Regions from separate parts of the Stenotrophomonas sp. Steno-C15 genome, predicted to be linked through region 1. Evidence: predicted binding sites of a transcription regulator. Region 1 holds the regulator's gene; the other holds the start of a gene.
What was found. The regulator FliA, encoded in region 1, starts transcription of late flagellar genes. The targets are predictions, from matches to a motif close to TAAAGTTTNNCNNNCNNNGGCCGATAA.
Positions count from the first base shown of each region.

Region 1 (8,773 bases):
CTGGTGCCGTGCCAGCGCGTTCTGCAGCGCCAGGCCAAGGCCCGGCTGGTTGGCGCTGCGGCGCTCCAGCGTGGCCAGTGCCGGCTGTGCACAGACGTAGTCCAGGCCGCTGAGGCTGCTGGTGTGGCAAAGGCTGGACAGCTCGGCCGGAGGTGCGCCGAACAGCTCAAGTACGCCGGTCGGTGGCGGGTCCACCGGCACGCCGAAGGCGCGGCTGAGCGAGGCGTGGGGATCAAGATCGATCAGCAGCACGCGATGGCCCTGCGTGGCCAGGTTGCGACCGAGGGCCAGGGTGGTCGTCGTCTTGCCGACTCCGCCCTTCTGGTTGGCGACTGCCCAGATGCGCATGGGTTTACTCCTTCATTGCCGGGGGAGCGGCGGCGCCGACACGGCTGCCAGCCGGCACCGGTGGCAACTGCACCGGTGCGATGGGGGACGGGGAGGGCACTGTGGCGGGTGTTGCCGCAGGCCCGGCGGACGGGTCGGCCGCGCCGTTGGCGGCGTTCAGGCGCTGGCCCAGCGGGTCGACCGAGTGCGAGGTGTCGGCCAGGATGATGACCATCACCCTCCGGTTGCGGTTGCGACCCTGCGCACTGTCGTTGTCCTCGCGCGGGCGGAACTGGCCGTAGCCGACCATGGCCAGACGCGAAGGCTGCAGGCCCTGGTCGGCGAACAGGTGGACCACGCTGGCGGCCCGCGCGGCCGACAGTTCCCAGTTGGAGGGGAAGGTGGCGGTGGCGATCGGCACGTTGTCGGTGTGGCCTTCCACCCGCACGCTGTTGGGTACGTCGCGCAGCACACCGGCCAGGCTGGACAGCGTCCCGCGCGCGTGCACGTCCAGCGCCGCCGAGCCGGTCGGGAACAGGATGTCGCTGTTGATCTCCACTTCGATCCACAGCTCGGTGCGGCGCACGCTGATCATGCCGCGCTCGATCAGCGGCGACAGCGCGGCGGTCAACCGGTCGGCGATGCTGCTGAGCTGGCGCTCGGCACGGGCGATCTGCTGCTGGTCGTGCACCGAGACCGGCATGCGCATCTGCGAGGCCATGGCCGGCAGCAGGGTAGGGTCGTGCGAGGGTGCCGGTGCGGACGGGCCGATCTTGGTGCCGGACTTGATCACCGAAGGACTGTCCCAGCCGCCCCCCTGCACCTGCTTGTTGCCGACCTGCACCGGATTGATGGTGCGCGGCGCGCCACCAAAGGCATCGGTGAGCGCATCGGCCATGATCCGGTACTTGCCTTCGTTGATCGAGGAGATCGCATACATCACCACGAAGAAGGCCAGCAGCAGCGTCATCAGATCGGCATAGGGGATCGCCCATGCTTCATGGTTGGCGTGCTCTTCGTGGTGTCTGCGGCGGGCCATGTCAGTGCAGGAAGCCGGACAGGTTGGTTTCGATGTTCCGCGGGTTCTCGCCCTGCGCGATCGAGATCAGGCCTTCGATGACCATCTCGCGGTCGCGGCTGTTGTGGGCGATCACTCCCTTCAGCTTGGCGGCGATCGGCAGGAACAGCAGGTTGGCCGACGCGATGCCGTAGATGGTGGCGGTGAAGGCGGCGGCGATGCCATGCCCCAGCTTGCTGGGGTCGGCCAGGTTCTTCATGACGGCGATCAGGCCCAGCACCGCACCGATGATGCCCAGCGTCGGCGCATAGATGCCCATGCCCTCGAAGACCTTGGCAGCGGCCTGGTCACGGTGTTCCTGGCTGCCCAGCTCGATCTCCAGCATGTGCCGGATCGATTCGGGCTCGACGCCATCGACCAGCAGCTGCAGGCCTTTGCGCAGGAACGGATCCTGCTGCGCTTCCACCTGCGCTTCCAGGCCCAGCAGGCCCTGGCGGCGGGCGATGTTGCTCCACTCGACGATCTGCTGGATCAGCTCGCGACGATCGCTGTGCGGCGGGCGCACGACCCAGCGCACGATCCGGAAGGCATGCCTGAATACGGCGGGTGCGGTGTGCAGCAGGATCGCGGCGATGGTGCCGACGATGACGATCACGAACGCCGCAGGCGACCACAGGGACGCCAGTCCGGCGCCCTTGAGGATGCTGCCGCCGACCAGTGAGGCCAGGGCGAGAAAGAGTCCGATGAGGCTGAGTCTATCCATGGGTCCGGTATCGGCGTGTGTGAATGGGACTTGAGACACCGGTCGATCGCGTACAGACGGTAGTCACAGTTTCTGGTTCGCCGGGCATGGCCCGGCGCTATCGCGCGAGGCCGTTTCCGGTAGCGCCGGGCCACGCCCGGCGAGCGTCATCGCAGGCCATCCACGTCGAGGATGAGGGCCATCCGGCCATCACCGATCAGCGTCGCACCGGCGTAGCCGCGCAGGCCGCGCAGGGCCTTCGGCAATGGCTTGATGACCACTTCCTCGCGCCCACGGACCTGGTCCACGACCAGGCCGAAGCGCGCCTCGCCGGCCTGCAGCACCACGATGGTGAGCAGCGCCGAGGCGGCGGGCGTCACATCCAGCCACTGGCGCAGATCGACCAGCGGCAGGGTGTGCGAGCGACGATCCAGCACCGCCCGGCCATCGAACCAGCCCAGCGAGGTGCGCGGTGCATGCAGCACTTCCATCACGCGCGCCAGCGGCAGCGCATAGACGTCCTCGCCGGCCTGCACCAGCAGGGTTGGCAGGATCGCCAGGGTCAGCGGCACGCGGATCAGGAAACGGCTGCCCCGGCCCAGTTCCGACTGGATCTGGATCTGCCCACTGAGCTCGCGGATGCGCGACTGCACCACATCCATGCCGACGCCGCGGCCGGAGATGTCGGTCACCTGCTGCTTGGTGGAGAAGCCGGGCAGGAACACCAGGTGCAGACATTCCTCGCTGCTCAGCCGGGCCGCCGCCTCCGGGTCGATCAAGCCCTTTTCGCGTGCTTTCGCGCGCAGTTTTTCCGGATCGATGCCGGCGCCATCGTCCTGCACCTCGATGCTGACGTAGTCGCCTTCCTGCTGGGCCGACAGACGCACGTGGCCCATGCGTGGCTTGCCCTGTGCTTCGCGCAGATCGGGCATCTCCACACCATGGTCGATGGCGTTGCGGACCAGGTGCACCAGCGGGTCGGCCAGGGCCTCGACCAGGTTGCGGTCAAGCTCGGTTTCGGCGCCGACCAGCTCCAGGTCCACTTCCTTCTTCAGCGAGCGGGCAACATCGCGGGCGACCTTGGGGAAGCGCGAGAACACCTTGCCGACCGGTTGCATGCGCGTGCGCATCACTGCCGACTGCAGGCGCGCGGTGGCGATGTCCAGGGTCGACACGGCGCGGTCCAGTTCCTCGTCGCGCAGGCGCGCACGCAGGGTCTTGAGCCGGTTGCGCGACAGCACCAGCTCGCCGATCAGGTTGACGATCGCATCCAGCCGCTTGGTATCCACGCGCACGGTGTGCTCGGCCTCGGCCACCGGTTTGTTGGCGGGGGGCTTGGCCGCGGCGGCCGCCGGGCGCGGTGCGGGCAGTGCAGGCGCCGCCGCCGGGGCAGCCACGGGTTTCGCGCCGGGGGCGGCGCCGCCGTGCAGCTGGTCCAGCAGGGCTTCGAACTCATCCTCGCTGATCAGGCCATCGTCGGCCTTGGCCGGCGTCGCCACTGCGGTGGGGGCGTTGCTGCCGTGCAGCTGATCGAGCAGGGCCTCGAACTCGTCGTCGGTGATCAGGTCACCGGCAGCGGGCGCGGCCGCTGCGGGAGCGGCGGCGGCCGGCGCAGCAGCGCCGTGCACGTCGAACTGGGCGATCAGGTCCGGCGGGGCATAGCCGGGTTCGTTGCCGGAAGACACGGCATCCAGCATCGATTGCAGGTAGTCCAGTGATTGCTGTGCGGCATCGAAGTGATGCGGCTGCAGCACCGCCTGGCCAGCGCGGGCGGCGCCCAGTGCCTCTTCGGCGGCATGGCACAGCTCGACCATGGCGGTGATGCCGAGGAAGCCGGCGCCGCCCTTGAGCGTGTGATAGCCACGGAACACGGCGTTGAGCTGGTCGGCGTCCTGCGGCGCCTGTTCCAGCGACACCAGCTGTTCGCCGAGGCGATCCAGGATTTCCTGTGCCTCGATGATGAAATCGGCGGTGATGTCGTCGGATACCGCGCTCATGCTTACAGTCCCAGGTCCGACAACAGGTCGTCGGCGTCGTTCTGAGAGACCGCGTGGCGGTCCAGTCCCTTCAGTGCCGGTCCGGCCAGCGCCGGATCGGTGCGATGCTGCTCCGGTGGCAGGCCCAGCGCGCCAAAGCCTTCGTGCACGCGGCGGACGATGCCGACCACGCGACGGATGATCTGTCCGGTCAGGTCCTGATAGCTCTGGGTCAGGGCAATCTCGGTCAGGTTGTGGCGGATGCGTTCCAGCTGCGCATCCTGCCCCGGCTGCAGGCCTTCGGCGCGCAGCTGTTCGGTGAGGCTGCGGCACTCTTCGGCCAGGTCCAGGGTGCGGTGCGTGGCCTGTTCGGTCATCGCCACCACATGGTCCAGGCGCGCGCAGGCGTCGTCCAGCTCGCCCGCCTCGCTGGGGACGGTCGGCAGTTCGCCCAGGGCCTGGCCCAGTTCGCGGGCCAGCCGTGACAGGCCGCTCATCATCGGCTGCGTGCGTGCGGCCACCAGGGCGTCGATGCGCTGGCGCCAGGCGCTCTCGTCGCCGGATTCGAGCGCGTCGAGGGCTTCCTGCAGGCGCAGGACGAGGGCGTTCTTGTCGACCGTGGCGTCCATCAGGCGCTGGCCGCCAGGCGTTCGAAGATCTTGCCCAGTTTCTCTTCCAGCGTCTGCGCGGTGAACGGCTTGATGATGTAGCCGTTCACGCCGCTCTGCGCCGCTTCGATGATCTGCTCGCGCTTGGCCTCGGCGGTGACCATCAGCACCGGCAGGGTCTTGAGCTTGGCATCGGCGCGGATCGCCTTGAGCAGTTCGATGCCGGTCATCACCGGCATGTTCCAGTCGGTGACCACGAAGTCGAACGGTTGGCTCTGCAGCATCGACAGCGCAGCATGCCCGTCCTCGGCTTCGGCGGTGTTGGTGAAGCCCAGATCGCCCAGCAGATTCTTGACGATGCGACGCATGGTCGAGAAGTCGTCGACGATCAGGATGCGCATGTTCTTGTTCAAATCGGAGTTCCTTTGTTGTTCAGTCGCCCGCGGTGGCCGTGGCCGCCGCAGGCATGTTCATTCTTCAAGCCCGGCATCCGCGGCCTCGAAGATCTTCAGCCGGCCGCGCAGGCGCAGCACGGCCTGGCCGTGGATCTGGCAGACGCGCGATTCGCTCACGCCGAGCACCGCGCCGATCTCCTTCAGGTTCAGCTCCTGCTCGTAGTACAGCGAGAGCACCAGCTGTTCGCGTTCGGGCAGATGGCCGATGGCCTTGCCCAGTTCGCGGCCGAACTCGCCACGTTCCAGGACCTGCTGCGGTGTCGGTCCGCCCTGGGCGACGGTGTCCAGTTCGCCCTGGTCTTCGATGCGCGATTCCAGGCTCAGCACCTGGCCGCGCGAGGCGTCCTCCATCAGCCGCAGGTACTCGGGCAGTGGCATGTCCATGGCCGCCGCCACCTCGGTGGCACTGGCTGCACGGCCCGTGGTCTGCTCCAGGCGGCGGATGGTGGCGGCCGCATCGCGGGCGCGCCGATGCACCGAGCGCGGTACCCAGTCGCCGCGGCGGATCTCGTCGATCATCGAGCCGCGGATGCGGATCGAGGCATAGGTCTCGAACGAGGCACCCTGGTCGGCGTCGTAGCTGCGCGAGGCTTCGATCAGGCCCATCATGCCGGCCTGGATCAGGTCGTCCACTTCGACGCTGGCCGGCAGGCGTGCGGCCAGGTGATGGGCGATGCGCCGCACCAGGTCCGAGTGCTGGGCGATGACCTCGGTCGCCGCCGAGCGCTGGACTTCCCTGTACTGGGCCGCGCCTTTCATGCTGCCACCCCGCGTTGCTTGAGGATGCGCTCGAGGAAGAATTCAACGCCACCGCGTGGCTCGGTGGGGGCCTGCCAGCGGGCGGTGCGACGGGCGATCTCGGTGATCGCCAGCGCCGCCGGGCTGGATGGATAGGCCTTCACCACCGGCTGCTGGCGCTGCACCGACAGGCGCAGCCAGTCATCCTGCGGCACGCAGCCCAGGTAGTTCAGCGAGACATCGGCAAGGAACTTCTCGCAGACCCGGGTCAGCTTTTCATACAGCACGCGGCCCTCGTTGGGGTCGCGCACCATGTTGGCCACCACCTGGATGCGGTCCACGCCGCGCTCGCGCGACAGCACCTTGATCAGTGCGTAGGCGTCGGTGATCGAGGCCGGCTCGTCGCAGACCACGACAACCGTGTCCTGTGCGGCCTGGCAGAAGGTCAGTACGCCATCGGTGATGCCGGCGGCGGTGTCCACCACCATGATGTCCAGCTCGCGTTCCAGTTCGGAGAACACGTTCACCAGGCCGATGTGCTCGGCCGGGGCCAGCTCGGCCATGTGCCGGCGACCGGACGCGGCCGGCACCACCAGCACGCCGTTCGGACCTTCGACGATCACTTCTTCCAGCGAGCAGCGGCCGGCGACCAGATCCGCCAGGGTGTGGGTGGGATTCAGCCCCAGGATCACGTCGATGTTGGCCAGGCCCAGGTCGGCGTCGAGCAGCAGCGTGCGCTTGCCCATGCCGGCCAGCGCCACGGCCAGGTTGGCCGAGACGTTGGTCTTGCCGACGCCGCCCTTGCCGCCGGTCACGGCGATGGTGCGCACAGGGCCGAGCGGCTCGCTGCGGGTGGCCGACAGCGGGAAGGTCTTGGTCAGCTTGGCGTACTCACGCGACGGCATGGTTCAACTCCGGGTTGCAGGGCATATCGGCCGCTCGGCGCAAATCTTCAAGGCGAAGTACAAGATTGGCCGCGCTGGCCCGGTGCAGGTCGTCCGGAACGTCCTGGCCATCGGTCACCCAGGTGATCGGCAGCGCGTGGTCTACCGCCACTGACAGGGCGTTGCCGAAGCGGCCGGTCTCATCCAGCTTGCTCAGCACCAGGCCCTGCAGGTTGGCCGCGCCGAAGCGGCGCACCACCTCGTCCATGTCGCCAAAGCTGGTATTGGCCGGCAGCACCAGCAGAGTGCGGACCTGGCGGGCGGCACGCAGCCACTGCAGCTGCGCGGCCAGGGCGCGGTCACGCGGGCCCAGGCCGGCGGTATCGATCAGCACCAGCTTGTAGTCCTTCAGGCGCTCCAGCAGCTGGTCCAGGTCGGTACCGCTGTTGGCTTCATGCACCGCGATGCCGAGCTGGCGGCCATAGCCGTACAGCTGCTCGCGGGCACCGATGCGCAGTGTGTCGGTGGTGACCAGGGCCACATCGCGCGGCGCGTGCTTCTCGGCGAAGCGCGAGGCGAGCTTGGCGATGGTGGTGGTCTTGCCGGCCCCGGTCGGACCGACCAGAGCGATCACGCCGCCTTCTTCCAGCGGATCGACCGGCGCGATCGGCAGCCTGCGCGAGATCAGGCCCAGCATCAGCCCGCGGCCCCGGTGGGCTTCGGTTTCCAGCGGTATCTGCATGGCCACATCGCGGGCCAGCCCGGCATCGAATCCGTACTCGTCCATCAGGTCCAGGGCGGTCGCCCGCACCGGGCAGCCGCGCAGGCGCTCGTCGGTGAAGCGGTTCATCTCGCGCTCGATGACCTGGCGCATGCCGGCCACTTCGTGGCGCAGCTGGCGGATCTCGGCATCGTCCTGTGCAACCACCGTCAGTACCGGCGCCGGGGCAAGGAGCGGCGCCGGCGCCGGCGCGGTCTCCGCTTCAGCGGCAGCGGCAGGGGCTGGCGTGGTCTCGGCAACGTCCTGCGCGTACGGCGGCTCGGGGTGCACGGACTCGGCCTGCGCCGTGGCCGCAGCGGTGATCGGCAGCGGCGGCGGCAGCACTGCCGGCGCGGGGGATTCGTGATGCTCGTCCTGCGGCGGGTCGATCAGGAAACGGGCGCGGTTGGCGGGCGCCGGTGCGGGAGCCACGACGGCGCTCGCGAACGGCGCGAAGATCTGCTCCGGCAGTGCCGGATCGTTGACGGTGGCACGCGCCAGGGTGGCAGCGAAGCCGGAACTGCCGCGGGTGGGCACGATCTCGTCCGCACTGTCCAGGGTGCGGCCGGTGGCACCGACGGCCGCGCGGGCGAGGGCGGCCACGGCCGATGTGGTGGCGGTCACCGGCTGCTGGGCCGGTGTCGTGGAGCGGCGGCGGGTGACCGCGGCGATCACTGCATCCGCGGCGGTGCGCGGTTTCGGCGGCGGCGGAGCCACGTCGCGCCGCGAGGCTTCCAGCGCGCGTTGCACCGCGCTCTCGTCATAGTTGGCTGCGGCGACGATCTCGACGCCTTCCTCGATCCGGCGGTTGGACAGGATCACAGCATCGGGACCATGTTCCTTGCGCACCAGGTTCATGGCCGAGCGCATGTCGGCGGCGACGAATCGTTTGATTTTCATGCTGTGGTCACGGGACGGGGACGGCGGGGTGGTGGTGGGAGAACGCGGGTGGTCGGTGGTCTGCACGGAACGGGTTCCCCTTGGCATCTGTCTGTTGCGGTGGTTCGAAGGTGGTGTCTGTTTTCTGACGCATCGGTGGGCGGCGTCAGCTGATCGTTCCGACCAGCTTCAGGCGCTTGTCCTCCGGCACTTCGCTGTACGCCAGTACCGACAGCGACGGAACGCTGTGACGGACCAGGCGTGCCAACGCGGCACGTACCGGGCCGGGAACCAGCACGACCGCGGGCTCGTTGCGGGCTTCCTGCTTGCTGACACATTCGGCCAGACTCTGATGCAGTCGCTCGGCAAGCCCGGGTTCCAGCGCG
Region 1 covers NZ_JBWJPF010000001.1:13,496-22,268, forward strand. The annotation lists gene AC06FB_RS00060 (ParA family protein) at 1-348, opposite strand, end outside; gene motD (flagellar motor protein MotD) at 353-1,366, opposite strand; gene AC06FB_RS00070 (flagellar motor protein) at 1,368-2,108, opposite strand; gene AC06FB_RS00075 (chemotaxis protein CheA) at 2,255-4,084, opposite strand; gene AC06FB_RS00080 (protein phosphatase CheZ) at 4,087-4,692, opposite strand; gene cheY (chemotaxis response regulator CheY) at 4,692-5,084, opposite strand; gene AC06FB_RS00090 (RNA polymerase sigma factor FliA) at 5,142-5,885, opposite strand; gene AC06FB_RS00095 (MinD/ParA family ATP-binding protein) at 5,882-6,769, opposite strand; gene flhF (flagellar biosynthesis protein FlhF) at 6,756-8,408, opposite strand; gene flhA (flagellar biosynthesis protein FlhA) at 8,554-8,773, opposite strand, start outside.

Region 2 (8,773 bases), on a different contig from region 1:
GCGGCCTGGTCGACTGCGTCACGGGCGGCGGCGCCTGCGCTGTCGGCAGCCTGCCGCGCATCCTGGCGGGCCTGTTCGGCTTCCGGCCCCTTGCAGGCGGCCAGGCCGATCAGCAGCGAAGCGGCCAGCAGGGACAGGGTCAGCGAGCGGATCTTCATGGCGGTCTCCGGTAGTGCACTGCGGCAATGGATGGGGACGCCAGCCTATTCACGCCCTTGTGAAGGCGGGGTCGCGGAACGCGATGCAAAGAAAAAGCCGCTGGCGAACCAGCGGCTTTTCCAGAACAGCGTGAAGAAAGAAGTTATTACTTCTTGGCTTCTTCAGCAGCGTCCTTGGCCTGCTCGGCGGTGCCTTCGGCAGCCTTGGCAGCGTCCTTGGCCTGTTCAGCAGCAGCGTCGGTAGCGGCGCCAGCAGCCTGGGCAGCGGCGTCAGCCGAAGCGTCAGCAGCGGTGGCGGCGGTGTCGGCGGCCTGCTGGGCAGCGTCGGCGGTCTGGGCGCCAGCAGCGGCGGCCTGATCGGCAGCAGCCTGGGCTTCGGTGGCGGCTTCGTTGGCCGAAGCAGCGGCGTCCTGGGCAGCTTCCTGCTTCGAGCAGGCGGCCAGGGCCAGAGCCAGGGACATCGCGACCAGCAGCTTGTTGATGCTCATTGTGTGAATCCTCGTCGTTAGATTAGGCAACGCGCAACTGCGCGCCGACAACATGATGACAAGCCACGTTTGGCTGTCAAGCGATCCCGCATTCATTTTTGCGAAATCGCAGTTAAACCTTTTTAAATCAATTCGATGGCAATTGCGGTCGCCTCGCCACCACCGATGCACAGGGTGGCAATGCCGCGCTTGCCACCGCGCGTGCGCAGGGCGTTGACCAGGGTCACCACCAGGCGTGCCCCGGATGCGCCGATCGGATGCCCCAATGCGCAGGCCCCACCATTCACGTTGAGCTTGTCATGGGGAATGCCCAGTTCGCGCATCGGGGCCATCGCCACCACGGCGAAGGCTTCGTTGATTTCGAACAGATCCACCTGGTCCAGCGACCAGCCGGTCTTCTGCAGCAATGCGTGGATGGCGCCGATCGGTGCGGTGGTGAACCACTCCGGCTCCTGCGAATGCGTGGCGTGGCCGACGATGCGTGCCAGCGGGGTGATGCCGCGGGCCTTGGCGTCTTCCTCGGTCAGCAGCACCACGGCGGCGGCGCCGTCGGAAATGCTGGACGAGCTGGCAGCGGTCACGCTGCCGTCCTTCTTGAACGCCGGGCGCAGGGTCGGAATCTTGGCGATGTCCGAGCGGCCGGGCTGTTCATCGGTGTCGACCTCGACCTCACCCTTGCGGGTGGCCACCTTCACCGCGACGATCTCGTCGGCGAACGCACCGTTGGCCTGCGCCGCCTGCGCGCGCTTGACCGATTCGATGGCGTAGGCGTCCTGCTCCTCGCGGCTGAACTGGTACTTGTCCACGGCGCACTCGGCGAATTCACCCATGGCCTTGCCGTCGTAGGCGTTGACCAGGCCATCGTGGGCCATGTGGTCCACTGCCTGGAAGTTGCCGAAGCGGTTGCCGGTGCGCGAGTTGGGCAGCAGGTGCGGCGCGTTGGACATCGACTCCATGCCGCCGGCAACCACGACCTTGGCCGAACCGGCTTTGATCAGGTCATGCCCGAGCATGATGGTCTTCATGCCCGAGCCGCACACCTTGTTGAGGGTGCTGGCACCGACGGACAGCGGGATGCCGGCGGCGATCGCGGCCTGGCGGGCGGGCGCCTGGCCAAGGTTGGCCGGCAGCACGCAGCCCATCAGGACTTCGGAAACGTCGCTGGCCGGGACACCGGACTGCTCCAGCGCTGCGGCGATGGCGGCCGCGCCGAGGGTCGGGGTCGGCACACCGTTGAACTGGCCGAGGAAGGAGCCGATGGCGGTGCGTTTGGCGGCGGCGATGACGATGTTGGACATGGCAATCTCGTTGATGCGTAAGCAATGTTCGGAAAGGAGACCGGGGGCGTTGGATGCGCTCCGGTTTCCCGGCAGACTGCGTGGGGGTCGGCCCAAGTATAGAGGGTCGGGGATGGCTGCCGCTGGATGGCGCCGCATGCCCGCCGGGATGAAGGCGGGCCAACGTTCATGGGATGGAATCGATGGAACGCACGACGATGGCACGGTCGGTCCTGGCAGCGGCGCTGGCGATGGCGCTGACGGCGTGTGGGGGCGGAGGTGGCGGTGGCAACGTGCGCGTTGACCCGCCGCCCACCACGCCGCCGCCTGCACCGCCGCCGCCGACCACGCCGCCCCCGCCCAAACCGCTGGAGCCGGCCTTCGATGCGCACCTGTCGGTCACCCATGCGGGTGCCGCGCAGGCCACCGGTGCCACCGGCAGGGGCGTGCGCATCGGCATCGTCGATTCGGGCGTGCAGCGCGCGGCCGCCGCGCTGAACGGGCGGGTAGTGGCCAACCTCACCTACATCGACCCTGCCCGCAACAATCTGGGCGTGGACGATGTGGTCGGCCATGGCACTGCCGTCGCCAGCCTGGCCGCGGGCGCAGCGGTCGGGCGCTGGCCCGGCGGCATCGCGCCCGGTGCGCAAATCGTGTCGGCGCGGATCATCTCCGACAAGCCGCCGGCAGACGACGGCAGCGGCCAGGGCAATTCGTTCAGCGGCACCCTCGGAGTGGCCCAGGTGCACCGCGACCTGATCAGCTACAACGTCAAGGTGATGAACAATTCCTGGGGCGGTCTGTACTGGACCGACCTGCCCACCACCGCCCAGGTCGCCGGCGAGTACCGGCCTTTCGTCATCAATCACGGCGGGCTGGTGGTGTTCGCCGCGGGCAACGACGCGCGCAGCGAGCCCAGCAGCCTGGCGGCGTTGCCGGGCCAGGCGGGCGTGGCAGGCTCGCGACCGGCTGCGGATCTGGAGCGCGGCTGGCTGGTGGCCACGGCCGTCGATCCCTACGCGCCGGACACGCTGGCCGGTTACGCCAATGCCTGCGGCCAGGCGGCGCGCTACTGTCTGGCGGCGCCGGGCAGCGCGGTCTATCCGGATGACGCGGGCACCAGCTACTTCTGGAACTACGGCACGTCCTTCGCCGCACCTCTGGTGTCGGGCGCGGCCGCGCTGGTGTGGGAGCGGTATCCGTACTTCGACAACAACCTGGTACGGCAGACCCTGCTCGGCACGGCCAAGGACATCGGCGCCGCCGGCGTGGACCCGGTGTTCGGCTACGGGCTGCTCGACATCGGCAGGGCCATCAACGGGCCGGGACGATTCGACTGGGGCGACGTGATTGCCAATGTCGACGCAGCATCCACCGGTTCGGTCTGGAGCAACGACATCGTCGGCAGTGGCGGCCTGGTCAAGCAGGGCGCCGGCGTGCTGGCGTTGACCGGCAACAGCAGCTACAGCGGTGCCACCCGCATCGAAGGCGGTGTGCTGTCGCTGCGCGACGGCGGCGTGATCCGTTCCGGCGTGAGCATCCTGCCGCAGGCCGATCCATCATCCAGCGGCCTGCAGTTCAATGGCGGCACGCCCCGCGTGGTCGGCAATGTGACCAACGGCAGCAGCGTGTTCCTGACCACTGCCAACACCACGGCGACCATCGAAGGCAACTACGTTCAGCAGGCCGGCGCACAGCTGATGATCGCGCTGGGGGCCAACGCGCTGCAGGTCACCGGCAGCGCCCGTCTGGACGGTGGCGTGCACGTCCACGGATTCGTCGATGGCTACGTGCCGCAGGACGGTACCCGGCAGGATCTGATCCATGCTGCAGCCGGCCTGACCGGCACCTTCAGCACCGCGGCCACATCCAGTGGCCTGCAGGGGCTGGCCCTGCTGCAGACCAGCTATGGCTATGACAGCAACAACGCATGGTTGAACCTGACCCGGATCAGTGTCACCGCCGCTGCGCGTGGGCTCGATGCCGGTGTGCAGACAACTGCGGCGCGGCTGGAAGGCGCGTTCGTCGAACTGGACGGCAACCACGCGTTGCAGGATTCGCCATTCGGTGGTGCAGCGGCCGGCCTGCAGCGCAGCACGGGCCTGGCGGCCACGCTGGAGAGCCTGTCCGGCAAGGCCCACGCGCGTGCCGAGGCGGCGACCTTCGACAGCATCGACATGTCGCGACGCGCGGTGGCCGCCCGTTTCGATCGCGTGCAGGCTCTGCCTGCGCTGCGCGGTGCCTGGCAGAGCACGTTGGGCGAGGCAGGGCAGGGCAGTTTCGCTGGCAGCGCCACCGACAGCCGGGGCTGGATGGCCGGTCAGGACGTGCCGCTGGGCAGCCATGGCCTGCTGGGCATGGCGTTCGGTGAAACACGCAGCAACGGTGGCAGTGCCTTCAACGGTGATCGCGGGCAGGACCGCCAGGCGCAGGCGCAGCTGTATGCCGGCTGGAGCGTTGGGCGCGGTTATGCACTGGCGCAGTTCGGCGCAGGGCGGTTCACCCGCGAACTGGACCGGCAGCTGCTGCTGGGTGCAGGTGCCTACGGCGTTTCCGCGCGCTACGGCGGTCGATTCAGCAGCGCCAGTGTCGAAAGCGGCTATCGCTTCGGCACCGTCGGCGCGTCGTTGACACCGTATGTCGGTGCCAGTGGCACGCGGGTGGATACCGCGGCGTTCAACGAGCGCGGCGGCTTCGGTTTCGGCCTGCGGGGTGAAGCCAATCGTGCGCAGCGCAGTCAACTGCTGGCGGGGCTGCGCGGCGAGCGTGGCTGGGGACGCTGGACGCTGCGCGGGCACGCCGAATGGCAGCAGCGCCTTCAGGGCGCCGCCGGGGAGTGGCAGGCCAGCTTCGTCGGTGTCGACGCGTGGGCACCGTTGCCCGGTGCCGACTCACCGCGTGGCAGCGCCCTGCTCGGGCTTGCGCTGGAGTCGTGGTGGGGGCGGAGTGGCCGTCTGAGCCTGGGCATCGATCAGCGTGTCGGCGGTGATGACGCACGGCAAGCGGCGCTGCGTTACAGCGCCGGGTTCTGATCCATCATGGGGTTGCCGGCGCCCGGAGGGGCGCCGTGCCGAGGCCCGGCAGGGGCGGTCAACCGCCGCGCAGATTGCCCAGGCGCGGGGTGCTGCGGCCCAGCGGCATCTTCAGCTTGCCGATCGACAGGATGCGGCTCTCGGCGATTCGGTCGGCCGCACGTTGCGGCGCGATGTTCTCGCGCTGCGACAGTTCAAAGATGCGTGTCAGGTTGTGGTAGATGCTGCGGATCAGGCGCATCGCGCGCTCGCGGTTGTAGCCATCGATCTCCAGCGACACGTTCATCACGCCACCGGCATTGACCGCGTAATCGGGTGCGTACAGGATGCCGCGCGCGTGCAGTTCATCGCCGATTTCCAGGCTGGACAGCTGGTTGTTGGCGGTGCCACAGATGATCTTGGCCTTGATCCGCGGCAGGGTGTCGGCATTGATCGAGCCTTCCAGCGCGCACGGCGCGAAGACGTCGGCATTCACTTCGTGGATCTCGTCCGGCTTCACTGCTTCGGCGCCGAAATCGCTGACTGCGCGATCGACCAGAGCCGCGTCCAGGTCGGTGACATACAGCTTCGCGCCGCGGTCGCGCAGCAGCTTGACCAGTTCCATGCCGATGTGGCCCAGGCCCTGCACTGCGATGCTGGTCTTGCCCACTTCCTCGTGGCCGAACTTGAAACGCATCGACGCCATCAACGCCTGCAGCGCGCCGTAGGCGGTGAACGGTGCGGGATCTCCGGAGCCGCCATGCACTTGGTGGACACCGGTCACGAACTGGCTTTCCAGGTAGATGTTCTCCATGTCGTTGACGTCGGTACCGACGTCTTCGGCGGTGATGTAGCGGCCACCCAGCGAATCGACATAGCGACCGAAGGCGCGGAACAGGACTTCGGTCTTGTCCGCTTTCGGATCGCCGATGATCACCGCCTTGCCGCCACCGACATTGAGGCCGGCCAGCGCATTCTTGTAGGTCATCGTCCGGCTCAGCCGCAGCACGTCGGCCAGCGCTTCGTCGGTGCTGGCATAGGGACGCATGCGCACGCCGCCCAGGGCCGGGCCCAGGGTGGTGTTGTGGATGGCGATGATCGCCTTCAGGCCGGCGTCATGGCTGTGGCAGAACACCACCTGTTCGTGGCCGGTGGTGGCGAGGGTTTCGAATAGCATGGCGTCTCCGATGGTGCGAACGGCGGCGAACTGCAGCGAACGACCAGTGAACGGTAGGGTCCCAAAACAAAAAAAGCGACGTCGTCGGTGCAGGGGGACGGGTCGCGCGGCGTCATTCTAGTCCATTCCCCGAGTGTCTGCCGTCGACGTCGACGGGCACTGCGGGTTAAAGAAGATGAAAGCGCGGCCGATGCTGCGTCGATGGCCAGTGGCCGGATCGTGTGAAGAGACAGAGACGGGCCATGGCGAGCGCAGTACGACATCGACAGGATCACGGCCGGTGACGCTGGCCTGGGCACGCAGGGTACGCGGCTGGCTTGCGTCGCTGACCGGCGCGGCGCCGTCGCGTCTGTCGGCGGGGCCGCGTCAGGCGGTGGCCGCTGCGGCTGCCCGCCTGCAGGGAGACCCAGTGCCCCCGGGAGAGATCGCCGCGCAGCTGCAGCGTGGCCTGCACGCGCTGGCGCTGTACCCGCGACTGGCGGGCGAGCCCGGCCCTGTCGATGCCGCCAGCGCCGGACTGGCACAGGCGGTGGCGGACGCGCTGCAGGATCGCGACTGGGCGACGCGGCAGCTGCCGCGCCGGCCGCAGCTGCTGCCGCAGCTGATCCAGACCGTCAACGATGATGCCGCCTCGGCACGGGTGATGGCGGCGATCATCGGCCAGGATCCGGTACTCACGGGCAACCTGCTACGCATCGCCAACAGTCCCGCGTACAAGGTGCACGAACGCCCGGTCGAGAGCCTGCAGCGGGCGGTGACCCTGGTCGGCACGGAAGGCGTGCGGCAGATCATCAGTGCGGTGCTGGTGCAGCCGGTGATGCAGGTTCAGTGCGAGCGGTTCCCGCAGTTCAGCACGATCACCTGGGAGCACGCCCTGCTGGCATCGCGTGCTGCTGCCGACCACGCACGCAGCGTGAACTCCGGCGATGCCTTCGCTGCGCAGTGGCTGGGCCTGGTGCAGGGACTCGGTGCGGCGCTGGTGATGCGCCAGCTGCTGCAGGAAGCCCAGGCGCGCGGCGAGGACGTGCAGCCGGCCCTGGCCCTGCAGCTGCTGCAGCAGTGGTCGTTGCCGCTGGCACAGCGGGTGGCCGCCGCCTGGGAGCTGCCCGACCCGGTGCACCAGACCCTGGCGGCCGACGCCTCGGGCCCTCTGTCCGACAGCCTGCGGCTGGGCAGCGCAGCGGCGGCGGCGAGCCTGCTGTGCCGGCATGGCCACGCCACCCAGGGCCGCATGCTGGCCCTGCTGGAGCAGCTGCCGTCGGCACCGCCCCATGCGTTGCGCTGGATCTGGCGGCGCCTGCATGGTCGCAGCGTGGAAACACTGGACGACGCCCCGCATGAAGGCGAGGCCAGGGCACACTGAGCGCTACAGCTGCGATTCCACCGGCAGCCAGCTGATGATCCGCGACAGCCAGCGCTGGCGCCGCGTAGCACCTGGCTCGTCCTCCACCCAGCGCGGCGGAGGCTCACGCTCCAGCCAGCGCAGCCGATCGCGGTTGTCCACTGCCAGCCACCAGCTGTGCCTGGCGTCGGCCAGGCGCAGGTACTCGTCGCGCAGCTGCGCGCCCAGCACGGGGTCGTCGAACAGCACCCCCATTTCGGTGTTGAGATAGGCCGAGCGCGGGTCGAGGTTGAAGGAACCGACAAAGCCACGGTGGTCGTCCACCAGGAAGGCCTTGGTGTGCAGGCTGGCCCCGCTGCTGCCGAACAGGCCTGCATCGCCCGCCTGGCCCTGTGCCTTCAGCTCATACAGGTGCACGCCGGCGTTCAGCAGGGGCATGCGGTAGCCCATGTAGCCGCCGTGCACGGCCGCAACGTCGTTGGCGGCAAGGGAGTTGGTCACTATGCCCACGTGCACGCCGCGCGACGCCATTGCCGAGAGCCCGTCCAGGCCCTCGTTGCCCGGCACGAAGTAGGGCGAAATCAACAAGGCCTTGCTGCGCGCGGACTCCAGTTCACCGATCAGCCCGGTAACGAGCCAGCTGCCGCGGTCGTCGTTGCGGTGTTTCATCGGCGGATCCGAGACGATGCGCACGGTGCTGCTCCAGTGCAGCGGCTCGGGGCTGGGACGCTGCCGATGGCGTGATTCGGCCACGCGCGCAAGATAGGGCCGGGCAGCATCGCGCTGCGCTTCATGGTCGGACTCACGCACCAGAAGGCGAAGCTGCGCGTCGGTATGGAAGGCCAGCGCGGAGACCGGAATCGCCGCCGGGCTGTTCCAGTAGTCGTCGAATATCCGGTTCGCCTGTGCAACGGCAGGGCCGGCGACCAGCAGGTCCAGGTCCTGGAAGTTCACATCCGTGCGCGCGCTGAAATACTCCTCGCCGATGTTGCGGCCACCGACGATGGCGACACGGCCATCGGCGATCCAGCTCTTGTTGTGCATGCGGTGGTTCACGCTGAAGAAGCGCTGCACCATCTCCACCATGCGCAGGATGCCGCTGCGGTTGCGGAACGGATTGTAGAGCCGGATCTCGATGTTCGGATGCCGGTCCAGCGCCATCATCAGCGCGTCCTTGTCCTTGGCATTCATGTCGTCGAGCAGGATGCGCACGCGCACCCCGCGCTCGGCGGCGTCATGCAGCGCTCTGGCCATCAGGTGACCGATCAGGTCGTCGTGCCAGATGTAGTACTGCAGGTCCAGACTGCGCCCGGCCTGCGC
Region 2 covers NZ_JBWJPF010000004.1:243-9,015, forward strand. The annotation lists partial or broken gene AC06FB_RS04880 (hypothetical protein) at 1-158, opposite strand, end outside; gene AC06FB_RS04885 (hypothetical protein) at 305-646, opposite strand; gene AC06FB_RS04890 (thiolase family protein) at 769-1,944, opposite strand; gene AC06FB_RS04895 (S8 family serine peptidase) at 2,127-4,955, shown strand; gene AC06FB_RS04900 (Glu/Leu/Phe/Val dehydrogenase dimerization domain-containing protein) at 5,014-6,111, opposite strand; gene AC06FB_RS04905 (HDOD domain-containing protein) at 6,392-7,474, shown strand; gene AC06FB_RS04910 (phospholipase D family protein) at 7,478-8,773, opposite strand, start outside.
Region 2: the regulator FliA is predicted to act here: its motif matches at 6,279-6,305, upstream of AC06FB_RS04905 (HDOD domain-containing protein).